One region of the Paradesulfitobacterium aromaticivorans genome, then DNA from elsewhere that is predicted to be linked to it. Evidence: riboswitches for the same ligand, from Rfam matches in the RefSeq annotation. Region 1 holds a riboswitch; each other region holds the start of a gene.
What was found. A riboswitch is a leader RNA that binds a small molecule or an ion and turns the genes downstream of it on or off. The one in region 1 is predicted to bind molybdenum cofactor.
Positions count from the first base shown of each region.

Region 2: another riboswitch for molybdenum cofactor. It lies ahead of ACYQ2N_RS21035 (molybdopterin-binding protein); the one in region 1 lies ahead of modA (molybdate ABC transporter substrate-binding protein).
Region 3: another riboswitch for molybdenum cofactor. It lies ahead of moaA (GTP 3',8-cyclase MoaA); the one in region 1 lies ahead of modA (molybdate ABC transporter substrate-binding protein).

Region 1 is NZ_BAAHYT010000010.1:213,045-216,317, reverse strand. It holds gene ACYQ2N_RS06375 (radical SAM protein) at 1-754, shown strand, start outside; gene ACYQ2N_RS06370 (hypothetical protein) at 768-1,028, opposite strand; gene ACYQ2N_RS06365 (DUF134 domain-containing protein) at 1,379-1,660, shown strand; molybdenum cofactor riboswitch at 1,816-1,949, shown strand; gene modA (molybdate ABC transporter substrate-binding protein) at 2,045-2,893, shown strand; gene modB (molybdate ABC transporter permease subunit) at 2,961-3,273, shown strand, end outside.
Region 2 is NZ_BAAHYT010000011.1:885,139-888,411, forward strand. It holds gene ACYQ2N_RS21025 (VWA domain-containing protein) at 1-402, shown strand, start outside; gene ACYQ2N_RS21030 (class I SAM-dependent methyltransferase) at 471-1,064, shown strand; gene ACYQ2N_RS21035 (molybdopterin-binding protein) at 1,065-2,087, opposite strand; molybdenum cofactor riboswitch at 2,080-2,215, opposite strand; gene ACYQ2N_RS21040 (DUF1847 domain-containing protein) at 2,235-2,468, opposite strand; gene nrfD (NrfD/PsrC family molybdoenzyme membrane anchor subunit) at 2,602-3,273, opposite strand, start outside.
Region 3 is NZ_BAAHYT010000008.1:115,343-118,615, forward strand. It holds gene moaC (cyclic pyranopterin monophosphate synthase MoaC) at 1-261, opposite strand, end outside; gene moaA (GTP 3',8-cyclase MoaA) at 265-1,230, opposite strand; molybdenum cofactor riboswitch at 1,289-1,426, opposite strand; gene fdhD (formate dehydrogenase accessory sulfurtransferase FdhD) at 1,707-2,498, shown strand; gene mobA (molybdenum cofactor guanylyltransferase) at 2,493-3,146, opposite strand; partial or broken gene ACYQ2N_RS02935 (glutaredoxin family protein) at 3,139-3,273, opposite strand, start outside.

The sequences.
Region 1 (3,273 bases):
ATTTTTCGGTGCTCATAAAATCAGCCGAATTGTCTTTTCGGTGGACTCGGTAGACAGTGCAACCTTTGCCGGGATTCGACATCAGAATGTCCATCCGGTTCTGGAAAGTACACACAAGCTTATAGCCAGCAGAGTACAACCTGGGGACAAGCCGGAAATTGCCTGGGAATTCGTGGCTATGAAACGGACCTTGCCTTTTTTAATGGAGACAGTGAGGACGGCAGCCCAAATCGGGGTAGATAAGATTTACATCTCGCATCTGCAGCCGATGGCAGAGGATATGCTGGATGAAATCCTCTACCCTGTAAGCGCGGAAACAGAGAGGATCTTCCGCCAGGCTTTCAATTACGGACTGGGAAAACAGCTTGCTGTCGTGTTGCCCCAGACTGGCCTCAAGACAGAGAGGCATTGTAAATTTGTAGAAAGCCAGAGCGTGGTTGTACGCTGGGACGGAGAAGTGGCACCATGTTACCGCTTTCTGCATGCCTATCCCGAATATGTGCTGGGAAGAAAAAAGGAGATCCGGGCATACAGCTTCGGATCTCTGAAGGACAAGCGCCTTGACGGAATCTGGATGGATCCTGTGTTCATGGAATTCCGCTATAAGGTAAGGAACGGAATTTATCCATCATGTCCGGACTGTGATTTTGTTAACGGTTGTGACATAGTGACCCATGCCGACATGGATTGTATGGGCAACGAGCCCTCTTGTGCTGATTGTCTATGGGCGCGGGGGCTTCCTTTTTGCCCATAAACAAGCGCTTCAACTACACCACTGGAAGACCTTCTTCTTCCAGTAATTCCCTATCAATATGGTAACACATAGCCATAGAAGGTACAAGTATTATCGCGGCAATCCAGTCGACTACGCCCTTTCCCACGACCGGAGGAAGATGCAGTTGGGCTGCCAGCGGATTGTAAAGAGATGTTCCCCGGGTGCCGCCAAACGGCAGGTGAACTTCCGCACCGATCGTACCGGCATTGACATAGAGAATCTCGGTCGTAATGTCGCGCATGGCTGTGTACACATGGTTGACATTCTTGGTATATGTTGATAATCGGACCCACATCAACCTTAGAATCTAAACCATCTCCCAATACAGCCTCAATCGCGGCATTTAAGGCGAGCAAATTTGTCTGCTTTGCGATTTCGTTCATTTTTTAAGACAATACTGGCAATTACGGTAGACCTTTGATCTATATCTGTAATAACCTCCCGTAGGGCAGATGACTGGCTAACTGAGTTTGGGATTATTTAACTCGTTGTTGCAAGTAATGCAATAGTGTTTTATACCTAAATGTGGTTATACCCATGCGCCACGCATTTTCAAACCGCAGGGAATTCCGTGGTGTGAACTGGAAGAGATTATCTTAACGATTGAAGAGTTTAGAGGCGGTGCGCTTAAAAGATGCCGAAGGTTTAGAACAGGAAGAATGTGCTCGACTGATGCAGATCTCTCGTCCGACCTTTGTGCGCCTTGTGCAAAGTGCCCGTAAAAAAATCGCTCAGGCATTGACCCAAGGAAAGGGACTGCGGATTGAAGGCGGGCACCATCAGTTTTATGGGAAAAAAGGCATGTATAAAAGGACCGGAGGAGTTTGCCGACATCAACGTCAGGACTCCGATCCACCTGAAGATGTGTCTGATCACAAACAATAATACGAATGAGATCGCTCAAGCATATGCCAACGGAACATTAATAGCAACAGGAGAAGGGTGTCACGGACATGATCATCACGGACATGAACATCGCCATGGATATCATGAATCAACTAATCTTGCATAATTTAGGCTGACTCTATATAATTAGACTGAACTAAATATTTCTCCGAGCCGCTTAGCCTAACGAGGACTCTATGGTTGAACGGCCAGGGCTGTATGCCCTCAGGGCATACCTGGAAACGGGTATACCTTCACGTATTGAAAAGGAGACGGTCGTATGGGTTGTCTGCGCGCGCCTCCACTTTTTTAAAGTGGAGTTTTTTTTCGGTTTGAACGAATGAGGCCAAGATATAATGCAGAAAAGAAGGAAGGACCAAAAGCATGAAATTGAGCAAGAAGTATTTAGGGCTGATCGGATTCGCTCTATTGAGCCTATTTGTTTTAACTGCCTGTGGGACACAGGCTCCATCAACGCAAAATTCTCCGGACGGAAAAAATCAGGCTGCGACCACGCAGAACCAACCCAAACTCCGAGTTGCGGCAGCAGCGGATTTAGCCCTGGCCTTCAAGGAGATGGGGGATGCCTTTCAGGCAGAAACCGGGATTCCGGTAGAGATAACTTACGGATCGACAGGGACAGCCGCCATGCAGATCGAAAACGGTGCGCCCTATGATGTTTTTGCCGCTGCTGATGTTTCGTTTATTGACGGGCTGAAGACAAAAGGACTGACACTGCCGGATACACAACAACTCTATGCGCAAGGGCGGATCGGGATCGCCACCTTAAAAGACAGCCCACTCGTGCTGCATTCGCTCCAAGAGTTGGCAGATAATCCCGCTGTCAAAAAAATTGCTATTGCTGATCCTTCCCATGCTCCCTATGGAAGGGCTGCCAAGCAGGCCTTTGAGCATGCCGGGCTCTGGACGGGAGTCCAGGGGAAAATGGTGTATGGTGCCAATATCCAAGAGGCTTTAAATATGCTGAAGTCAAAAAACGTGGATGCCGTGATTCTTTCCTTATCTCTCTACAAACCGGATGAGGTGAACTTCCAATTGATTGATGGTTCGTGGCACGAGCCCCTTAATCAAGCGATTACCGCGCTCAAAGAGACAAAGCAGGAGGATAACGCACGCCGTTTTATTGCCTTTGTCAACGGTGAGCAGGGCCGCCCGATCATGAAAAAATATGGCTTTCTCCTTCCGGATGAAATTAAACCTAAAGTATCATAGAGCAAAGAGTATCAAGATGGAAAGATATAATTATGTAGGAAATATCTAGGAAAAGGGTGGAGCGCTGGTGATCACCACGGCAGACTTATTCCCATTGTTTCTTTCCCTAAAAATAGCGACAACAGCGACCCTTTTGGGTTTTTTACTCGGCTTGTTGATTGCCTGGGCGCTTGGACGATCGCATAGCAAGTGGGTAGAAGTGGTGGATTCCCTTCTCACTTTGCCGATGGTATTGCCTCCTACCGTTTTGGGATATTATTTGCTTATTGTGCTGGGACGTAAGAGTGCTATCGGCCGTTTTCTGGAAAGCCTTGGACTTCCGCTGGTTTTCACTACCCGGGGAGTGGTGATTGCAGCCATGGTCGTTTCCATGCCCTATT
Region 2 (3,273 bases), on a different contig from region 1:
TTCTTTATTGACAGCATTTGGGACGTTAGCGGACAAGTGTGGGATAAGGATATGAACGAGCTAAAAGAGGAAATTGAAAGCTGGGGCCGCCTCGGCACATCGGGATTTTCCGATTATGGTCAGGTTTTTAGGAGTTTTGCGCACGAAGTATTACCTGAGATCTCCTCCCGGGCTACGGTTTTAATTTTGGGAGATGGTAAGAATAATTTCAGGCAGCCGCAAACGGAATACTTAGCCCAAATGCAAGAACGTGTACGCCATATTTTTTGGCTTAATCCTTTGAACATCGCGGAATGGTCAGAACGAGACAACTCCTTGCCGCATTATCTTCCCTATTGCACCAAGGTTTACCGCTGCCGCACTTTAGATGATCTACGGGAGATAGCGCGCAGAATATTTTAGGACCACCATTCGAACACAATACGTGCCGCAAAATACACAAAAATTATAACTAAGGGAGAGATTAAACTATGGCTCATAAGCATAATTTCTTAAAAAACTTTGAAGAACGGGAAAAGATGTTGCCCTCACTATGGATTCTCGAACGTTTCGGCCTGCGCCCGGGGCAGCATCTGGCTGATTTAGGATGCGGGTACGGATACTTTACTCTCAGGGCCGCCGAAATGACAGGATCGCATGGAAAAATTGAAGCTGTCGATATCGAAAAAGAGAGGCTGGACTTTCTCGAGAGCGCAGCTACTGAGAGACAAGTAGGAGCGCAAATCACCACTTATTTAGCTGTGGGTGAAAACATCCCCCTTCCTGATGCTTGCGTTGAGGCTGCCCTAATTGCGAATGTCCTGCATGAGTTGCACAATCCAGGAGCTTATCTACATGAAGCAAAGCGGATTCTTGAGCGAGAGGGGCAACTGTGGATCGTTGAGTGGCAAAAGAAAGAAACCCCCATGGGGCCGTCCCTTCATGAAAGAAAAAGTGAGGCTGAATGGGAGTCTATTTTATCAGAAGCTGGATTTACCACTGTTTGGACAGAGAAGCTTGAGCCTGCCCACGTGTTAATTAAGGCCAATAAACGCGAATCGAAGGACTTCTTCAAAGGACAATAATTATTTTCCAAAAGAACAATGAGGATATGTGCACACCTCACACTCCAAGCATAAACCGCCGTGACCAAGCTTGGCTATCGCGCTCCTGGTTAAGCGTTCTCCGGTGAGAACCCGAGGAGCCACCAGATCAAAAACCGTAGTCTTAGAATACATTACGCACCCGGGAAGCCCGAGTACCGGGACTTCGCCGAGGTAAGCCAAGAGGAACATCGAGCCGGGTAAAACAGGGGAGCCGTAAGTTATTAATTCTGCTCCCATTTCCTTGACCGCAGTAGGAGTGACATCATCCGGGTCGACCGACATGCCGCCGGTCACCAGGATTATTTCGGCCCCTGAGGTCAAATGCTCGCGAATGCGTTCCTGAATCATAAAGACATCATCATCAGCAAAAGTCTGCCCTATCACGTCTGAGCCCCAACTAGTTACTTTAGCGCGCACTATCGGCCCGAATTTATCCTGGATGCGCCCGTGATAAATTTCACTTCCGGTGGTCACGACCCCAACCTTCCACTTTTTGAGTCTTTTAACATGGATAATGGGTTCAGGAAAAGTCTGAGCCAGACGTTCCGCTTCAGCCACAATCTTCTCCTCAATCATTAAAGGTACGACCCGTGTGCCGGCCAGTTTTTGCCCGGCTGTAACAGGCCGGTGGTTGTGGAGAGTAGCCAGAACTATATATTCCAAGGAGTTAAGGGTCAAGATCCCCTCAGGATCAGCATATAAAAGTCCGTCATAGGCCGCAGTTAAATTCACTTTTCCCTCTTTCGGAGAACTGAGTTCAATACCAGAGCCTGATACGGCTTGAGCTAGGCGCTGGGCGGCATCATCCTCATGCACCAACCCCTTAGTTTGATCCCACACGTAAATGTGTTCTTTGCCCATGCTTAACAGCACAGGGATATCCTCTGCCTGTACAATGTGGCCCTTGCGAAAGCGGGGGCCTTTGCTCTGTCCGGGAATAATCTGGGTCATGTCGTGGACGAGAACTGCTCCGACTGCGTCCTCTACTCTTATTTTTTCCATTGTCTGTCCTCCTTTACAAATGGGAAGGCATACTCATTTCTAAGCATACCCCGGTTTCAGTTTGCTGAAACGGCCGTGGCCCATGGGAACAATCCTTTAGGAGCCAGGGCTCGGGAGTATTGTGCTGCGTGCGTACGGTATGAGCTTCTACTCTGAAAGTAGACCACTAGGTTGACGCAGTGCTTGTACCGGGTTATGGTCTAAAACACGATCCTTGACCACGAGGGTGGTTACCGGGGCTTCACACTCGGCAGTTATATCACAGTAATCGACAGCCCCTACCCGACAGCAAACTGGAATTGGGTCAAGCCCTGCTTCTCCTAATAGTTTAGCGAAATTTTGCGCTTCTGTCATTAGGGTAACGCAAAAAGCTATCCCAATTAATCAAAAATAAGCAAGAGGGATTTCATCCCTCTTGCTATTTTTAGTAGTAATGTAACCAACAGCCTGTTCATTATGCCCGTTAAGAAATAATTTAGATTCATAGAACTGTTAAAGGAATCGGCAGTCCAAATTAATACGGCCAGGGATAAATCTGAACCCCGTTGTTCACAACACAGTTGCGTAAGGCGAAGCCACCGAGGAAGAAAGCCACGGCCAGCGCAGGTAAACCCCAGGTAAAGCTGACCCCTGCGAAAAAGAGATATACACTGAAAACAAGGGGGAAAGCTAATCCGACTAAAGGATAGAGTAGAACGAACCGGGCTTTCTTGAGCATCCTGTGCATTCCTTCTTTGGCCTCGACTGGGCCGTTATGGGTATGCTCCAAGTAAGCCAGGGAAATTCCGAAAACCAGAAGGCTGAGAGCCAAGATACCGCCTGTGAGAGCGGTATAAACTGTACCGCTCTCACTAAATAAGCTTCCTACATAGGAGAGGGCGAGAGCGAAACTGGTTACCAGAAAGAGAAGCGGAAGTGCAGGAGTGTGCCACAGCGGAATAGCAGCAGGCGCTGCCAGCAAGCCTCCGGAAATGATGGGGAACAAGAATCCTGCAATCGCAGCAAGGGCACCGAAGAATACTTGATAAGGAGCAAGGGCTGAGCCAAAGCCGCTTAAACCAAGAAGCTCCGCATATTCAGGGAAAACAAAGAGAATACCGAAAACATAGTTGAGTGCAATTAAGACGACGTCCCAGGATATACCTGATTTTGCAACGTTATTCAAAGAGTAAATGGCATTAAGCGG
Region 3 (3,273 bases), on a different contig from region 1:
AAAGTTTAATTTGGCACTGGTAATGTTTAAGGGGTGGCACATCGGAATTAAAGCTGAGGTTTGTTTCGCAGCCATAATTCCCGCCACTTGGGCAACCCCCAGGACATCTCCCTTGGCAATCTCCCCTTCTTTGATCAGCCTCATGGTCTCAGGCTTCATCTCAACCCGTCCGCGGGCTACCGCCACCCGTGCCGTCTCGTCCTTGGCACTCACGTCAACCATGCGCGCGCGCCCTTCTTCATCAAAATGGGTCAATTCCATGTCTCAACCTCCGATCTGGGACATAAGGCGTTGGTCCTGCCATTCCTCGTCATTCATATGATGTTCAGCTGGTTTCAGCCAAACACCCTTAGCAAACAAATCCCCAATTTCCGTATCACTGGCAGCACTGCGCAAAGCTTGACGCAAATCCACTTCGAAACTGCTATGCAGGCAAGGCCTGAGTTTGCCGTCCGCCGTCAAGCGCACTCTGTTGCAGGTATGGCAGAAGTGCCTGCTCAAAGCGCTGATAAACCCTATTGTGCCCTTAAACTCAGGCGGGCGGTAATATTCTGCCGGGCCTCCGCCCTGGACATCTTCGGTAGCCAGCACCTCCTGGATTCCCAAAATTTCCTGCATTTCCGCAATCGGAACAAATTCATCCCGGTCGGAAGCCCCAATCGGCATCAGTTCAATAAAACGTACATGGAGCGGATAAGTGCGTGCCAGCTCTGTAAGCTTAAGCAGTTCTTCAAGGTTTTGACTCCGTGATACTACGACATTCAACTTCACCGGATCAAGTCCGGCTTCGAGGGAGCGAAAAACTCCTTGCAACACTTGGTGCACATCCCCGCCCCTGGTAATATGCCGAAAACGCATGGGGTCCAGTGTATCCAAACTGACATTTACCCGCTGCACCCCTGCTCGTTTCAGGTCAAAAGCGTGCTCAGCCAGTAAAATCCCATTCGTCGTAAGCATTAGATCATCCACGCCAGGGATCTGGGATGCTTGCTCTAAAAATGAGAGAATCCCCTTGCGCACTAAAGGCTCCCCTCCGGTAATACGGAAACGCCGAAAGCCGAAGCGGGTACTGATGTTTATCAGACGCAAAATTTCTTCAAACGAAAGAATAGAATCGTGGGAAATCCAATTAACCCCTTCTTCCGGCATGCAGTACCGGCAGCGCAGGTTGCAGCGATCCGTGACCGAGATCCGGAGATATTCAATTTGCCTTTTGAATTGATCCTGCATACTAACCCTCGTTTCTAAAATAAAATATCCGCGGTCTGCAAATAACCGCGGACAACTGTCCGTTATTGTACAGACTCCTTTCCAATCAGGAGATATCACCGTTTCCGGTCATACCCGAGCGCCCGCTTCATGAGGCACTTGCCTGGTCACCATAGCCGCAGCTTTAGGTTATCCAGTTTCGGAGTTTATTTGGCTTTTCATGCTATTTATTCGTTAAACAACCCTGAATCCCTTTTTTAAACGCTAATTAAATCTCAAACTTTATGAGTACGAAATAATACAGATAATTCTCACATTTGCTTGATATAACACTTCTTTTAGTTTATTATAATATAGGCTTGGTTTTTTTTCTATATGCATTAGCAAGGATTCTTATATTTATTGTTACGGAGTATTTTTTTTAAAAAGTTTTTCTAAGAATAAGAATTATTTGTTATAGGTATTATCTAAGCCAGAGAGGAGGACATATTAGTTACATGAATGAAACCAAAAGTTTTGCCATACTCAAAGCGCAGGGACAGTTAGTTACAGCCACTAGTGATATCGTCGTCTCTGAAATTCCCTTAACAGTTTATTTTAATGAAGAAGAAATCGTAACTTTGCTCTGCTCCCCGGCGCAAATTGAAGAACTTACGCTCGGCTTCCTGCTCACTGAAGGGTTTATCAAAAAGCAGGAGGATCTTTACTCCCTGCGCTACGAACCTGAAGAAAACCTAATCTGGGTCGAGGGCAAAGCCCGCCCTCTTCAGAAAGAATTAATGAGCAAACGTTTTCTCTCAGCCTGCTGCGGCAAAAGCCGCGCCTCTTTTTACTTTGCCAACGATGCCCGCTTAGTTAAGCCCCAAACTTCGAATATGCAGATTACACTCCCTGAAGCTTATACCTATGCTAATCACCTGCAGGAACACCTGCCTCTGTTCCAGGCCACCGGCGGAATTCACAGCGGCGGAATTGCCCGCGCTGGGGAAATCCTGCTCACAAGCTATGATATTGGCCGCCACAACGTCTTTGACAAGCTATTCGGCAGTGCTTTTCGGGCCGGGCTCAACCTCAAAGACCATGTCATCTTTTTTAGCGGGCGCATCTCCTCGGAGATCCTGCTGAAAGTGGCCAAAATGAATATTCCGATTTTAATCGCTCGTTCTGCTCCGACCGACCTGGCCTTAAATTTGGCCCGTGACCTCAATATAACGGTCATCGGCTTTGCCAGGGGAGACCGCCTCAACATCTATACCGCCCCCGAGCGTATCAGCACGCGTTCATTATAAATTGGTGGCTGTGCCCCGCACAAGCCTATCCCACTCTTCCGGGGTGTTCACATTGAGGAAAGCGCGCGTCAAACGCTCTGCTGCAGACACTTCCCTTCCACTGGACATCCCCCCAGCTGCAGCCAACTCCTCTTCCCCTACATACCTAACCTTACACTGAGGATAAAAATCTATAATCTTAAGGTGCCCGACCCTAATATTTTCTTCAATAAAAGGGAGACAGGTGCGGCCATAAAAAGCATGCAGAGGGTTATGCCCTCCGCCTGCCTTTGGCACCACCACATCATACTCCTTCGCCCAACGGCTGAGGAAACGGATAAGCCCACTGTCGAGAAAGGGCATATCACAGGCTACAAAAAAGCTGGTCTCATACGAAGCTGCCCTAAGCCCGGCCTGCAAACCTCCGATCGGGCCTTGATCAGGCATTAGATCTGGCACCACTTTAACCCCGTATTGTTCATAGAGTTCGGGCTCATTGCTACTCAGCAAAACTTCAGTGAAAATCCCCTTTAGCACTTGTAAACTTCTTGCCACTAACGGTTTCCCTTCCAGTTCGAGGAAGGCTTTGTTCTTTTTCATGCGCGAGTTCTTGCCGCCGGCCAGAAGAATGCCGGTTGCCTGCAGCCGGCTCTCCGCTTCCTTAGCCATGGTAATCTTGGAACGCCTCCTCATATTCCCTCTGCCCAAAACCGATCAGTACCTTTTTCCCCACGCGCGTCACCGGCACAGTCATGACATCTGTCCATTCCTGCATCTCTTTGCGCGCCTTGGAAAA